One region of the Arthrobacter sp. 05T444 genome, then DNA from elsewhere that is predicted to be linked to it. Evidence: riboswitches for the same ligand, from Rfam matches in the RefSeq annotation. Region 1 holds a riboswitch; the other holds the start of a gene.
The links. Region 1 has a riboswitch for cyclic di-AMP ahead of AC1DD3_RS15675 (C40 family peptidase). Riboswitches for the same ligand answer to the same signal wherever they lie in the genome.
Positions count from the first base shown of each region.

Region 2: linked by a shared signal. The riboswitch ahead of AC1DD3_RS08615 (aggregation-promoting factor C-terminal-like domain-containing protein) and the one ahead of AC1DD3_RS15675 (C40 family peptidase) in region 1 are both predicted to bind cyclic di-AMP.

Region 1 covers NZ_JBFTKK010000016.1:60,791-68,340, forward strand. The annotation lists gene AC1DD3_RS15640 (alpha-mannosidase) at 1-357, opposite strand, end outside; gene fdhD (formate dehydrogenase accessory sulfurtransferase FdhD) at 530-1,402, opposite strand; gene AC1DD3_RS15650 (molybdopterin molybdotransferase MoeA) at 1,490-3,019, opposite strand; gene AC1DD3_RS15655 (DUF6457 domain-containing protein) at 3,016-3,366, opposite strand; gene mobA (molybdenum cofactor guanylyltransferase) at 3,413-4,084, opposite strand; gene AC1DD3_RS15665 (HNH endonuclease) at 4,109-4,609, opposite strand; gene AC1DD3_RS15670 (NlpC/P60 family protein) at 4,832-5,608, opposite strand; gene AC1DD3_RS15675 (C40 family peptidase) at 5,709-6,389, opposite strand; cyclic di-AMP (ydaO/yuaA leader) riboswitch at 6,460-6,618, opposite strand; gene AC1DD3_RS15680 (M23 family metallopeptidase) at 6,768-7,550, opposite strand, start outside.
Region 2 covers NZ_JBFTKK010000007.1:5,842-13,391, reverse strand. The annotation lists gene AC1DD3_RS08620 (bifunctional glycosyltransferase family 2/GtrA family protein) at 1-158, opposite strand, end outside; gene AC1DD3_RS08615 (aggregation-promoting factor C-terminal-like domain-containing protein) at 384-1,202, opposite strand; cyclic di-AMP (ydaO/yuaA leader) riboswitch at 1,208-1,371, opposite strand; gene AC1DD3_RS08610 (HAMP domain-containing sensor histidine kinase) at 1,466-3,013, opposite strand; gene AC1DD3_RS08605 (response regulator transcription factor) at 3,017-3,757, opposite strand; gene AC1DD3_RS08600 (hypothetical protein) at 3,954-4,904, shown strand; gene AC1DD3_RS08595 (winged helix-turn-helix domain-containing protein) at 5,512-6,384, shown strand; gene AC1DD3_RS08590 (dodecin family protein) at 6,715-6,918, shown strand; gene AC1DD3_RS08585 (SixA phosphatase family protein) at 6,964-7,491, shown strand.

The DNA.
Region 1 (7,550 bases):
CTTAATGATGCTGCCGTCAGGACGCCAGGCGGTTCCTTCGCACTGGAATCCGGGGATCTCGGTAGTGAACCCCAGGTCCACCACCATCTCCACCTCGGTCTCTGGTGCCGTGCCCCAGGAGTCGGGAACCTCGCCTTGGAGCCGCAGCCATTTGGTGCCCCAGGGGCGGCCCCAGGCGGCACCGTGTTCCTGTGGCACGAAGTCCTGGCGCAGGGCCTGCGTCACAGGGACGGGTTCATCCGGAACGTCCCAACTGCTGAGTGCCAGGGGTACACTTCGCGAGTAGATCGCGGGGGTGATCCGCTCCCGCAGGAAGCGGTCGAGGCGGACTTCCGTGATCCGGCGGTCGTCGTGCAATGTATTCCTCTTTAATGCTTTAAGCCGGTGCGTCCTGTGCCGGCTTCCTCGCGGGCCTGGGCGTCACGCAGCTGATGTCCGGGCAGGTTCGCTGCCGTGAAAGAGCGGATCGTGTCCATTCGATGGATAAAATCTACTGCGTCAGAGGGAAATAACCAAGGGTCCGCACCCACTACCGCGGCAGCGGCGCAGGCAGGGAAATCCGCTCGGCACCGGCATAGACGTTAAGGCTGCTCCCCCGGCTGAAACCGGCTAGGGTCACCCCGCTGGACTCCGCGAGCTCGACGGCAAGGCTGGAGGGGGCGCTGACCGCGGCCAGTACCGGAATGCCCGCCAGGGCAGCTTTTTGCACGAGCTCAAAGGACGCACGGCCGGATACCTGGAGCACCGTTCCGGACAGTGGCAGGCGACGCTCGCGCAACCCCCATCCGACGACCTTGTCCACTGCGTTGTGCCGGCCCACGTCCTCGCGCAGGCACAGCAGCCTGGCACCGCCGTCGTCGTCGACACTGAAAAGACCTGCCGCGTGGACTCCGCCGGTGGCGTCAAATACCGTCTGCGCTTCCCTCAGCAGGTCCGGAAGGGAGGCGAGGGTTCCTACCGGGACCGTCAGCTGGTCCTCAGCGGCGCTGAAGTGCGAGGACTTCCGGACCGACTCGATTGAGTCGGTCCCGCAGATCCCGCAGGAACTGGACGTGTACACATGGCGTCCAGTGTCCGGCAACACCACATCCGGCCGGAGCTGGGCTTCCACCACGTTGAAGGTCTGGACGCCGTTTTCATCCTCGCCGGCACAGAACCTCAGCGAGATCAGCTGCTCAGGGCTCCAGATGACGCCCTCGGACACCAGGAACCCTGCCACGAGGTCGAAGTCGTCCCCCGGCGTCCGCATCGTCACGGAGAAGGAAAGACTGCCGAGCCGGATCTCCAGCGGTTCCTCCACTGCCAGGACATCCTCACGGTGCCGCACCGGAAATTCGAGGGAAGCCGGCGAGCCGTCCAGGACGTACCGGTGGATCTTGCGCCGTTGCGTCACGCGTCCCATCGGGTCACCCCGTATGCCAGCCTGTTCATGCCTCCATCATTGCAAGTCAAGGTCAGGGATACCAACGCCGTCCGTTCTGCTTGGAATTCAGTCCAGGAGCGCGCTCCAGTCCACGGGGCCGCTATTCGCCGGCGGCTTGGCCGAGGACCGGTTTCCGGTCTTGCGCGGCGGGGTTTTAGGCTTGGAACCGGCCGACGTGGGCTGAGGGATGGCTGGGCCCCATGGCAGCGCGAACGCAGGGACGGCCTCGCCCAACTGCACGCCGTGGGGCGGAACCACCATGACGCCGTCCGCTGAGGCCAGGCCCCGCATCATGCCAGGGCCGGTGTGCGGCGCAGGCGAGGCCATGCCGTAAAGGAGCCGGAACGGCATGAGCCGGGTCCGGCCGGGGTCGGGATCGATCATCGCTCCACACGGCACTTCCTGCACAGGCGGAATGGCTCCGTGGCCCAGGGCCGCGAGAAGCGGCGCCCCTACCGTAGACAGCGCCATCATGGCAGCGAGCGGGTTTCCGGGCAGCCCCAGCACGAAGCGCCCGTCCGGAAGCTCGGCCAGGACAGCGGGGTGGCCCGGACGCATGGCCACCCCGTCGATCACGAGCCGGCCGCCGAGTTCAGCCACCGCCCGCCTGAAGTGGTCGGTTCCGGATTTCCCGGTGCCTCCGGTGGTGATGACGACGTCGGGGGGAAGGCCTGCCCCTGATGCCTCGCCGGGGAGGCCGTCCGGCTCGGCACCTGGGCCCTCGTCCTCCAGTGCCTCCAGCCATTCGCTGTAACTGTCGCCAATTCTTACCTGCGCGGCGCAGATGCCGCCCAGCATCCCCACCACTGAAGCCAGTTGCGGGCCAAAGGTGTCGCGCACCTTTCCCGGTTCAGGGATGCCGTGATCCACCACCTCGGAGCCCGTCAGCAGCAGCTTCACCACGGGTTTTCCCAAGACCGGCACGTCGTCGTAGCCGGCGAGGGCGGCAAGTGCCAGATGGGCGGGATTCAGCAGGATGCCGGCTTTGACCAGCACCTCGTCGGCTGTGGCTTCCTCCCCTGCCTTGCGGATGTGCTGCCCGTTCCGGGGTTCCCCGGGACGGGCGGTTCCGCCCGCCGCCAGCACGGGCAGACCCTCGTCATCCGTGGATATGACGCCGCTTTCACTGCGCAGCACAGCCTTGGCTCCGGGCGGAAGGAGTCCGCCGGTCACGATGACGCTGGCCTGGTGCGGGGCCAGCCGAAGCCCGGGTTCGGCAAGGATCCAGGGACCGGTGCCGTTGACGGCCCATCCGTCCATGGCCGAGGACGCGTAATGGGGCATGTCCTGCAGCGCCGTGATGTCGGCAGCCAGTGTCCGGCCCAGTGCCTCACGGAGGGGAACCGGGGCAGCCGGGATCGGGGCGGCGCAATCAAAGGCGGCCTGCCGCGCTTCCTCCCAGGTGTGCGCCAGGTGTTTCCCGGGGGCGGCGTCCTTGGCCTCGGCACCGCTTTCGGCGGAATTGTCCGGGGACAGGGTTCCAGTCCCGGAAGTCCCCCGGGAGGGAGTTACGTTTCCGGCGGCGGCGCTGTCCTCGGCGGGGGCGGCGGCCGGCTCCATGGCATCGGCAGTTGGATGTCCGGGGGCGGCGGTCATTCCCCCGGTGTCCCGCTGGGAGCCGGAACGTCTGTGGAGGTGCCCACCGCCGGTGAGACGGAGTCCTCCCCTTGCTCTTCGGCCGCGTACACCTTTGTGACGGAACGGGCGACGTCCATTGCCGCTTTCATGGAGGTGGAATCCGGGGCCTGGCCCGAACCGGACGCAAGACCCGCAGCAAACCCGGCTATGAATGTGGTCAGCGGCGCCGCTGGCCGCACCACCGAGTGGGCGGCCACTCCGGCAAGCGACAGCACTTCATTGACATCCACCTGCACGTCTTCGAGCTCGAAGGCCCGGAGCAGCAGCCGGCACCACTCCTCAAGCGTTTCGTCCTGGCTTTTCATGCCTGCCTCCAAACTCAAACTGCGGCTGCGACGTTCCGGGCCGGGCTCATCGTCCCTGCCCTTCGACTCCTAATGCGGCGGCATCATCCCAGGTATCCACATCATCTGTGGAGCCGGCGGGGACGGTGACAGCCTGTACGTCAAGCCTAGCAAGGAGAGCGAAAACTGACCCGTGATCCAGGGTGTTCCGTGCGGCTGCATCGTCCACGGCGCGTTTTAGCGCAGCCGTGCTGTAAAAGCCGGCCAGCGGCTGGCGGCGTCCGTCTCCGGATGCGGCCATGACGCCATCTTTTCCCTGGGAGGCACGCGCGGCATCTCCGGGGGCCGCAGCCCGGAGAGCGTCCAGAAGAGCATGGACGGCATCTTGCGCGCGCGGCATGTCACACGCGAGGACCAGGGTCAGTGTTGCGGCCTGTGTCTCTGTGCCTTCCAGTCTTCCAGCGGTTCCAGCGTCCGGTGCCGGGTCCGGCCGCTGCAGCCGGTCCAGGCCTGCGGCGATCGCCGCAGCAGGCCCGGCGAAGGGCGGATCCTCGCGGCAGTTCAGCACGCCGGGCGGAAGGTTCGTGTCCGGGCCCACCACCACAATCCGGCGGGCACCACGGGCAGCCGCGATGGACCGGCTAAGGAGGCTCTCGCCGTCGTATGTCAGCTCAGACTTGGGCGAGCCGCCAAGCCGCGAGGAGCGGCCGCCGGCAAGGATTATTGCGTCGAATTCCACATCCCCAGCGTAGTGCCGGGCAGGTTACGCGGCGGTCTCCGGAAGCAGGAACGGATCCCACGCCGGCGTGGGCTTCTCCAGTTCCTTGATCTGCCAGATGGTGCCTACGGGCGGCGCCGGGGCGAACCGCAGCTTCCAGCCCATTTCAGCAGGCGTGTGGTCTCCCTTGACGTTATTACAGCGGAGGCAGGCCGCCACGAGGTTCTCCCATGAATCGGCACCGCCCCGCGATTTTGGCTGGACATGGTCAATGGTGTGGGCTGCCTTGCCGCAGTAGGCACACCGGTGCCCGTCCCTGCGAAGGACGCCACGCCGGCTGACGGCGGTGATCATGTTGTAGCGCGGCCGGATGTAGCGGTTAAGGAGGATCACGGACGGGCGGCCCATGATGTCCTGCGGCCCGACGACAGGATCGTCGCCTTCGGCCACCACGCTAGCTTTTCCAGTGAGCACAAGGACCAGCGCCCGGCGGAAGGTCACAACCGCCAGCGGTTCATATCCAGCATTCAGAACGAGAGTGCGCATGCACATACCTCTTCACGGCCGCACCCGGCAGAGGCGCGAGGGCCGGCTGCCCTCTGCATGTCCGGGCTATGGATCGACACCACAAGAGTAAACACTCAAGGGGCGGATCGGCGAATCGGCGGAATGCACTCTGACGCCGTGTCGGCATGGCAACCGGGCCTACGGGCATGCAAAAGGACCCCTGCCGCAGTGGCAGGGGTCCTTTTCTAAGCCTTGGTAGTCTTAGCCGCCGACGCGGATGAAGACCGGGCCGGAGCCGACGTTTACGCTGAACAGTGCGGTGGTTCCGCCGTTCCAGCCGCCGTGGACAGCCTGGCCGTTGCCGACGTAGACAGCGATGTGGGCCATGCCCATGCCGCCGTTTTCGTAGTAGGCAAGGTCGCCCGGCTGGGCTTCAGCAGCGCTGACGGTGCGGCCGAGGGACAGGTAGCCTGCCGGCCAGCCGTGGTAGTTGATGCCCACGGCGGCCAGGGAGTTGGTGGCCAGCGCGGTGCAGTCCTGTGAAACACCCAGCTGCGCGTAAGCAGCAGCGGCGATCGAAGCGCCCATGCCGCTTCCGGAAGCGGTCTTGGCGGCGGCAGGAGCGGCCGGAGCAGCCTCAACGGCAGCGGCGGTCTTTACTGCCGGAGCAGCCTCGACGGCGGGAGCAGCTTCCTGCACCTGAACGACGGGCTTGGGTGCCTCGACGACGGGAGCGGCCGTGGTGGAAACAGCCGGCTTCTCGTAGGAGATGGCGATGCTGGACGCAGCGGAAATGGTTGCCGGAGCAACGGACTGCACTTCCAGGGCGGAAACAGGAACCGATTCACGCTGAACGTTGGTCTCGGCAGCGTTTGCAGCGATACCGCTGGTCAGGACCAGGCCGGACGCGGCAGCGATAACTGCGGCCTGGCGGCCCATGCCACCGGCGTTGTCGCCGACAGCCTTGGCGATGACAGCCAGCGAGTTGGTCTTGGTGACCTCGGCGCGGTGGCGTGCAATGGTCGCACGTGTAGTCATAAGTTTCTCTCTTTCGTGTTCCACGGACCGCGGTAGCAGGACGTGGCTTAGCGACGCGCCGGCATCTTGGGGGTAAGCCGGCGCGTCCCGAACGGGATTTTTAGCGAAGGGTGAAGAAGGAGGACGTGCCCGTGGCGGACGCAGCGTGCAGGATCGTTCCATCCGAAGGGTTCAGGGCGCTGATCATCATGCCGTTGCCAACGTAGATGCCCACGTGGGCGCCGCCGTTCTGCATGACCAGGTCGCCCGGAGCGGGTGTCGAGGTGGGCTTCATTGCAGTCCAGGCGTTGACGCGGGGAATGCTGATGCCTGCCTGCGCGTAAACCCACTGGGTGAAGCCGGAGCAGTCCCAGCCGTTAGGAGTGGTGCCACCCCAGACGTACGGGTGGCCGATACCGGTGTAGGCAATGGCCGCCAGCCCTGACGTTGCGGCGGCGGAGCCTGCGGCATCCACCAGCTTGCTCGCCTTGGCAGTAACGGTTTTGGCAGTATCGGTCGCACCATTGGCCGCGTCGTCGCTGGACTGCGCGGCCAGAGTCTCGATGACCGGCGCTGCCTCGGTGGTGACGGCAGGACGCTCGAAGGAGACAGTTGCGGTTGGTGCGGCGGTCACAGCAAGCTGCGTGGCCTGGGATCCGGACTCCGTGGAGGCGGAAACACCGATGTTGGTGTCGGCTGCGTTAGCCGGCATGCCAATGCTCAGGATGAGCCCTGAAGCAGCTGCGATAACAGCTGCCTGGCGACCTACTGTGCCGGCATTGGCGCTTACTGCCTTGGACACTGAGTCCAACGGGTTCGTACGAACCGTTTGCGCACGGTGGCGCGCAGAATTGTGGCGTGAAGACACGAAGGTAGCCTCTCCCAATGCCTACGAGGTGAGCTGTCGGATTCGGATGGGAGTCACCCGGCCGCGCCGCTTCCTGGGAAGCTTTGCGACTTAACCCCAAGGCCTTCTTGCGAAGACCAAAATTGGTTCCCCCGCCCCTGCCAGACGATGTCATGCGAACGGACCTTGAGCGGTGGCAGAGTTAGGCAATCCACTCAAAGGCGTCAACTTCGGAAAAGTTGACGCGGTTTAGACGGTACAGCAGTTCGGAGCGAATGTCACATTCAGGTCACGGCATGTCACAAGAATGCGAGAGTTCTCCATCGGTTTTACTTAAAGCCAGCCCAGGGGGTCAACGACTTCTCCGTTGACCATCACCTCGAAGTGGAGGTGGCAGCCCGTCGAGGCGCCGGTGGTCCCGCTGAGAGCGATTACGTCACCGCGGTTGACCTTCTGGCCGACGCGGACACTCGAAGAGGACAGGTGGTTATACGTGGTCTCGAGGCCGTTGCCGTGGTTGATCACAACCCTGTTGCCGCCCCCGTAGGGGTGCCAACCGGCGAAGGTGACCGTGCCGCTGGCCGCGGCGAACACCTGGGTTCCGCACTCGGCGGCAAAGTCCTGGCCCCGGTGAAATTCCCCGGAGCCCCCGGTGATCGGGCTGACGCGGTATCCGAACGGAGACGATTTGACCATGGTGGTCAGGGGCGCACCAAGGCTGCCCGCCGAGGCGGCGCGGGTGATGCTGCCGGCCGACTGTGCACTGAGGAGCTGCTTGAGCTTGCTGTCCGGGTCACCCTGGGTGGAGACGGACGTTCGGCTGAAGTCGATCTTTGCGGCCGCCTCAGCGGACACCTGCGGCTGGACACGGGAGGACAGCGCCGCGGCCCCGCCCTGGTCAGCGGTGGCCATGACCGGACTGGTTGCAGGAACCGTGACTGTCAGCAGGAGGCCTGTGGCAGCCAGTGCGACTCCGGCCTTCTGGCCCACTCCGCTTGCGGCTGCGAAGTCGGTGACCTGGCGGAACGGACTGCGGTGCCTCCGTGCTTCGCGCTGCGCATCCCGCGGACGCTCCCCTGCGAAGACTTCGGCGGCGCGCGGCTCCGCAGCGGGGCC
Region 2 (7,550 bases), on a different contig from region 1:
ACCGCGGCGGCGGTGTCGATGGGTGAGCGCCGCAGATGCCGTGCGCGGGCAACGGCCGGGCTGTGCCCGTCAGACGGCGCGGAGTGGACCCGCGCGGGCGGCTGGGGGTGCAGTGGAGGGTGCGGCTGGGTTCCTGAGGCCTGGTCTGTGAGGGTCATGCTTCAACAGTGGCGGGGCCTCATATGAGGGTTTTAGGGCGAAGCTGTGCGGGGGCTGTGGAAGTTTTGGCCCCTTGGAAGGGCGGCCGCCGCATTTCTGCACCGCTTCCCGGCCGCGCCCACGTGCAGGGACGCCGACGGCCCCCGGATCACGTGGATCCGGGGGCCGTCGAAAAACTCAAAGGGGTGCAGAAACGCGCGCTCCGCTTCCCACCGACTGGCGGCTTAGTACCAGTTGTTGGCGAGGTGGAAGTTCAGGGCGCTGCAGGGGGAGCCGTAGCGTTCCTTGACGTAGTCCAGGCCCCAGTTGATCTGCGTGCGGTAGTTGGTGCGGTAGTCCGGTCCGGCGCTCGCCATTTTCTCGGCAGGCAGGGACTGCACCACGCCGTAGGCGCCGCTGCTCGCGTTGGTGGCGGTGGTGCGCCATTCGGACTCCTTGGTCCAGAGCCTCTGCAGGCACTGCATCTGGTCCGCGGCCCAGCCGAAGGAGGACAGCTTGCTGGCTGCATAAGCCTGAGCGCCGGCGGGGTCATCCACCGCGGCAGGAGCAGCGGGCTTAGCCACCGGAGCGGCAGCCCGGACCGGGGCCACCTTGGCAGCCGGCACGGCAGCAGCCTTCGCCGGAGCAGCGGCGGGCTTGGCTGCCGTTGCCTTCGGGGCGGCCTTGGCAGCGGGAGCCTTCGCGGCGGCGGCCGGCTTGGCGGCGGACTGCGGGGCCAAAGCGGCTGATGTCGGCGCCGGCAGGGCGGAGATCAGCGTCTTGTCGAAGTTGAGCGTTGACGCCGCGTCGGCCGTGGCGGAGGCCGCTGCGGGGCTGGCTACCGGGGCAGCCTGCTCGGCGGCCTGGCTGGCCGCACCGACACCGATGAGCACGGCACACGCCGTGGTCACCACGGCCGCGCGGCGGCCGAATGACGGGATGTCAGCAGTGAGCCGGCCCCAGGCCGACATGGGCCGGACAGGTTCGGCGCGGTGGCGTGAAAGCTTCTGCCGGGACTGCGTGGAAGCGCGATCAGGGCGCGTTTGTACCTTGAATTCAGACATGGTGGATTGCCTCTCAACACCTGCGGAGTTAGCTGTCGGGTTCGGATGAGGTCATCCGGCCGCACGGCGATTCACGTGTCGGCTTCACCCCAAGGGCTTGATGCGGATTGCCCGGGACTCTGGTTCCCCCGCCTCTGCCTGGTCAAGCGGAATCCGGGAAGCGGCAGAGCTGGGCGTCCATCCGGATACGCGGCCCTGGTGGTGGCCGCACTCTATCGACCGTACAGGAGGCTCACGCTTAAGTCACATTTAGGTAACAGAGATCACGACGACGGCGCGTCGCCTTGTGCAGGCAGTCGGACCGCGAATTCGGTGCGGCCGGGCCGTGAGGAGACCTCCACCGTGCCGCCGTGGGCTTCCACGATCGACTGCACAATGGAAAGCCCCAGCCCGCTGGTTCCTTCGGCGGAAGCCTGCCCGGACGGGGCCGCCGTCTGGGCGCCCGGCGCCGCCGGCACGGGGGTCGCCCGGGCCGCGTCTGCGCGGGCAAAACGCGCGAAGACCCGGTCCACGAACTCCGCGGGGATGCCCGCGCCGTCGTCCGTCACGGTGATCACTGCACTGCCGTCGGCGGACCTCATGACTCCGGTGACCACCGTGGTGCCCGGCCCGGTGTGCTTGCGCGCGTTGGAGAGCAGGTTGACCAGCACCTGGTGAAGCTGTGAGGCGTCGCCGCGCACCACTACCGGCTCTTCGGGAAGTTCGAGGTGCCAGTTGCGGTCGGGCGCCATGACCTTTTCATCGCTAACTGTCTCGATCACCAGCTGCGTGAGGTCCACGTCGCTGAGCTTTAGCGGTTGCCCCTCGTCAAGCCGCGCGAGCAGCAGGAGGTCCTCCACCAGCGTGGTCATCCGCACGGACTGGCTCTGGACGCGGGCGAGGGAGCGCTGGCCGTCGGGCGTGAACTTCTCGGTCATGCGCATCAGCTCGGTGTAGCCGCGGATGGCCGTGAGCGGCGTGCGGAGCTCGTGCGACGCGTCGGCCACGAACTGGCGGACCTTCATTTCGCTCTCCTGCCGCGCCTCGAGGGCATTGGACACGTTGTCCAGCATGAGGTTGAGGGCATGGCCTACGCTGCCCACTTCCGTTCCGCGGTGGGCGTTCGACGGCGGGACGCGGACGGCGAGTGCCACCTCACCGGCGTCGAGGGGCAGGCGGGAAACCTGCGTGGCCACCTCCGAGAGCTGTTCGAGCGGCTTCATGGTGCGGCGGATGAGCACGGTTCCGGCGAGGCCGATGAGGACGAGGCCACCCAGCGACACCAAGGTGATGGTCACAACAAGGGACGTCAGGGTGTTCTGCTTTTCGGTGAGGGGAAGCCCGGTCACCATGACGTCGCCATAGGGCGACTGGGCGGCAACCAGCCGGTAGGCCCCCGTGGACAGGGTGCGGTCAACGGGGACGCCGTCGCGGCGCAGGCCCAAAAGAACCTGGTCGTCTGCCGCCGACAGTGTCTTGCGGGTGAGATCGGCGGCCAGGAAACCAGCACTGCTGACCTCGCCGTCCTGGATCCTGGCTGCTATGGTGCCGACGCGTTGGCCCCTGCCTTCGAGGGGATCGGGCTTATTGCCCGATCCGCCGAGCGGGGGACGGCCAAAGTCCCGGGCCCTGTCAGCTGCGCCGGTGAGTTGATCGTCGAGCTGGCGGGTGAGGAACGAGTCCATGCTGGCGTAGCTGAACAGGCCCACCGCGGCGCAGATGGCCACGAGCAGCGCCATGGCAACGAGGACCAGCCGGGTGCGGAGATGCCAGGTGCCGGGCTTCAGCACGCTGCGGCGCGGCGTTCGGGTGGCTCCGGAAAGGCTTGTCACGGCCTAGTCTGCCGGTTTGATGACGTAGCCCGCTCCGCGGACCGTGTGGATCATCGGCGGGTGCACGGCATCCACCTTTTTGCGCAGGTACGAGATGTAGAGCTCGACGATGTTGGCCTGGCCCCCGAAGTCGTAGTTCCAGACACGGTCCAGGATCTGGGCCTTGCTCACCACCCGCTTGGGGTTTTCCATGAGGTAGCGCAGCAGCTCGAACTGGGTGGCCGTGAGCTGGAGTTCGTCACCGGCGCGGGTGACTTCACGGGTGTCCAGGTTCAGGACCAGGTCTCCCACCACGAGTTCCGCAGAGTCCATCGCCGCCACGCCGGAGCGCTGCACGAGGCGGTGAAGGCGCAGCAGGACTTCCTCCATGCTGAAGGGCTTGGTGACGTAGTCGTCGCCGCCGGCAGCGAGGCCCACGATGCGGTCCTGTACTGCGTCCTTGGCGGTCAGGAACAGCGCCGGCACTTCCGGTGCGAAGGCACGGATCCTGCCGAGCAGCTCAACGCCGTCGAAGCCGGGAAGCATCACATCCAACACGAGGACGTCCGGGCGGAACTCCTTGGCGAGCTTGACCGCCTCAGGGCCGTCGGCCGCAACGGCAACGGACCAGCCCGCCATGCGCAGTCCCATGCTCATGAGCTCGGACAGGCTGGGTTCGTCGTCGACCACCAGGGCACGGATGGGGGAGCCGTCCGGATGGGTGAGCTGGGGAAGGTTGTTGGTCATGGAGTGCGAAGTGGCCATGGGACAACTCTCCGTTCTGCGGTTTAGCCGGCGCTTTGGGGTTCCTGTGCGCCGGCTGTGAATCCCAGCGTAGCGAGCTGGACAGGGGAGCGGGGCTTTTCGAGATCACAGGCATGGCTCTTGCCCTGCACAGGCCAGTCACAGGAAGGCTTCCCAATCTGGAAGGGACATAATCAGCACCCCAAAGGAGATAGCTATGAGCGGACACCAGCAACCACCTGTTCCCGAGGCCCGCCCCGTACCCCAGTCTCATCCCGCCACCGAACCGGTGTCCCTGGCCCAGCCGGCGGCGGCCACTGAACCCGTGCCTGCCACAACCCCCGTTCCGGAGCCGTCGCCGGGCTGGGGCGCCGGATGGGGAGCGCCGCCGTCGGCGTCCTCAGGCACCGCCGCTTCGGCCGAGCCGACTGGCAACGGCGCAGGCTGGGGCACCGGATGGGGAGCGCCGCCGTCGGCCGGTACTGCCGGTGCGGCGTCTTCCGCCGGCAAGCCGTGGACGCTGAAGCGGGGGCTGCTTGTGGCCGGTGCGGCCGCCGTTCTGGCGGCCGGTGCCGGAGTGGGCGTCTACAGCCTGGGCAATAATGCTGCCGCTGCCAACGGCGCCGCGGGCGCCGGCGGCCTCGGCCAGGGCGTACTGCCGCAAGGAGGGGTGCCCCAAGGCGGTACCGCTCCGGATGGCACCGTCCCGGGCGGGACGGCTCCCGACGGAAGCGGGACGCTTGGCGGGCGGGGCGGCGGTGTTGACGGCGGAGCGGTGCCGGGCCAGGGCGCCCCCGGCGATTTCACTGCCGGCGGGCTCGGCGGCATGGCCAGCGGCGTCTCGTCTGCCGTTCACTCGGAGTACGTGGTCCAGGAGAGCGGCCAGTACGTCACCAAGGTGGCGCAGCTGGGTACGGTCTCCAGCGTCGCCTCGGACTCAGTGACCGTCAAGAGCGCGGATGGCTTCACCAGCACCTACACGCTCGACGACGCCACAGTCGTGGGCAATCAGCAACAACGTCGCCAGCAGACCGGAACCGGCGGGCTGACCGTCGCCGATATCGTCTCCGGGGCTGCCGTCAAGATCGTGGCGGCCAAGGAAGGATCGACGCTGACGGCGGAAAGTGTCCTGGTGACCGCCGCCACGCAGGCCGGGCAGACCAGCTGAGACCAGCGCAGCAGTTCGGCTGCCGGTTTGCCGGGTCCGGGGAACGGAGGATTCCGGCAAACCCGCGGGCGCTTGACCGTGGCGACCGGGAGTGCTCCGGCAAAAATTTCCAGTCCGGATCGCGTCGTAGCTGGACAACCGCCGATTGGCGGTTGCCGAATTCCGGCCGCTCGGATCTGACTGAATATTCACCGGAAAAAGAGGAGTTTCACGCATAAAATTCGACAAAAGTCGCTTTCTGAACGTTCGTTCTGGAAAAAGACCGCCGAAAATTGAGGCGTTCAGAATTGTGATTTGACCCACAAAGGGGGCTTTCGTCTCACGATGCGGACGTGAGCGTCCATTGTTACTTGCAAGTTTTCATTGTTACGTTGCACACTTCAAATGTGAACAAGAACTCAACAGCACCTGCAACCGCAGAATATTGGCCCAGCACACCCGCTGCTGCCGACATGCGCTGTTGTCGAATGCACGCCTGACTTTCTACCCCACGAAGTTTTTAGGCATTCGCCCCCCAGCCCAGCGTCGGGCGCCCTCCCCAGAACTCATTGCGGGGAACCAAGCATTCGAGCCGCGATGACGGCCATTCACATTGAGGTAAGCATTCATGTCAGTTGCATCTGGATACGTCCACATCTCCGTCCGTAACGCCAACAAGGCCGGACAGGCCTCCGGCCTCCGCCAGGGGTTCGGCGCCCGCCCGGCGTTTCCCCCGGCCGGCCAGGGAAACAACTTTCCGGCCCCGGGCTACGCGCCCCAGGGATACAACCCCAATTCTTACGGCCAGTTGCGCGCTGTTCCGGCTGAGGAAGCCGCCCCGTTGACCGCCCCGACGCCCCTGCTGGCTCCCGCTCCCGGGACGTCCGTCCGCCCGGTGCCGAACGACAACGTGGCCCGCGGATTTGTCCTTTACATGGGGATTGACGAGGAAACCGCGGCTGCTGCCGGCACCTCCATAGCCAAGCTTGCCCAGGAGATCCGGGCCTACGCCCAGTCGCTCGTTTCCGGCGCTGAGAGCTACGCCGCCGTCGCAGTGGCGCCGGCCAGCGCCCAGGGTTCCGCGCTCGACGTCGTCCGCTCCACGTTCGGTGACCCCACCGTCAACACCCGGCAGCGCACTGAAACCGCGCGTCTCCAGCCGGCCCAGGATCCCCGTCCTTCCGGTGTCCTGATCGACCTCGCCCGCCGCGAAGTCCACCTCGACGGCGAATCCCTGAACCTGACGTTCAAGGAATTCGAGCTCCTCAACTACCTCGTGGAGAACGGAACCCGCACCGTGGGCCGCGACGAACTGCTCGAGGGCCTGTGGCGCAACGCCGAGGAAGTGCCGAACGAGCGCACCATCGACGTCCACATCCGCCGCCTCCGCTCCAAGCTGGGCCGCCTCGCCAACACCGTGCGTACCGTCCGCGGCCAGGGTTACCGGTTCTACGAGCACCCCGAAGTTGTTGTCTGGGCCGCTCCGGAATACTCGATCTAGCCTTAACTTCGTGCAAAAGCGTCCGTCCCCCTCAGCGGGAGCGGGCGCTTTCGCTTTCGCGCCACGATCCCTCGGCGCCTGCGCTCGCTTCCCCCCGCCGTCCCCCTCACCTCGCAAGCTCGGTCAGGGAACCCCGACGGCGGTGTTCGCGCAACAACGGCGCTTTCGGGATGTACCGCTGCGTTGCAGCGCCCTCTCCCACCCGAACTGCCGCTTTTGCGCGTCCGGCGCCAACGAGCATGTGCCTCCGCGGCTGGTCTTTTTGAACTCTATTGCCTTCTCTTCCTCCGGCGTAGGCTCGGATCGTTGATCCGACTATGAGGAGGAACCATGTCCGTCGCACGCATCACCACCTTGAGCGCCAACTCCAAAACCTCTTTTGACGACGCCATCAAGGAAGGCATTTCACGCGCCAGCAAGACACTGCGCGGTGTGTCCGGCGCCTGGGTCAAGGAGCAGAAAGTCGAAATCTCCGACGGCAACGTGGTGGCCTGGCACGTCGTGCTGGAAGTGACCTTCGTCCTCGAAGACTGAGTCGGCGCGCCCGGCTGCCGGTTGGTTGGGTAGTAGGGTGAGTCCATGAGCGGGCACCACAAGAAACGGCTGGTCATCATGCGCCACGCCAAGGCCGACTGGCCGGGCGGAGTGGCGGACCACGACCGGCCGTTGGAGGAGCGCGGGCACCGCGAGGCTCCGCTGGCCGGCAAGTGGCTGCTCAAGCACCACATCGTCCCCGACTTCATCCTGTGCTCAAGTGCGCTGCGTACCCGCCAGACCTGCACCTGGGTATGCAGCGAGCTGGGCGACAAAGCACCGACGCCGAAACTTGAGGACGGACTCTACGGCGCTTCGGGGCTGAGCATGCTTTCGGTGATCAACCACGTTCCGGACACCGTCACCACGCTGATGGTGATCTCCCACATGCCGGGCGTGCAGGACCTGGCCATGCACCTGGCGTCCCGGGATTCGAATCACGATGCCTACATGGACGCGGCAACGCGTTTTCCTACCAGCGGACTGACCGTCCTCGAGACGGAAAAATCCTGGGCGGAGCTGGACGGACAGGATGCGCGCATCACCCACTTCAAGGTCCCCCGCGCCCACTAAGCTCGGGCGGGGCGGTGGTGGGGCGGTGGCAGGGCGGTGGCAGGGCGGCACGGCAGGCA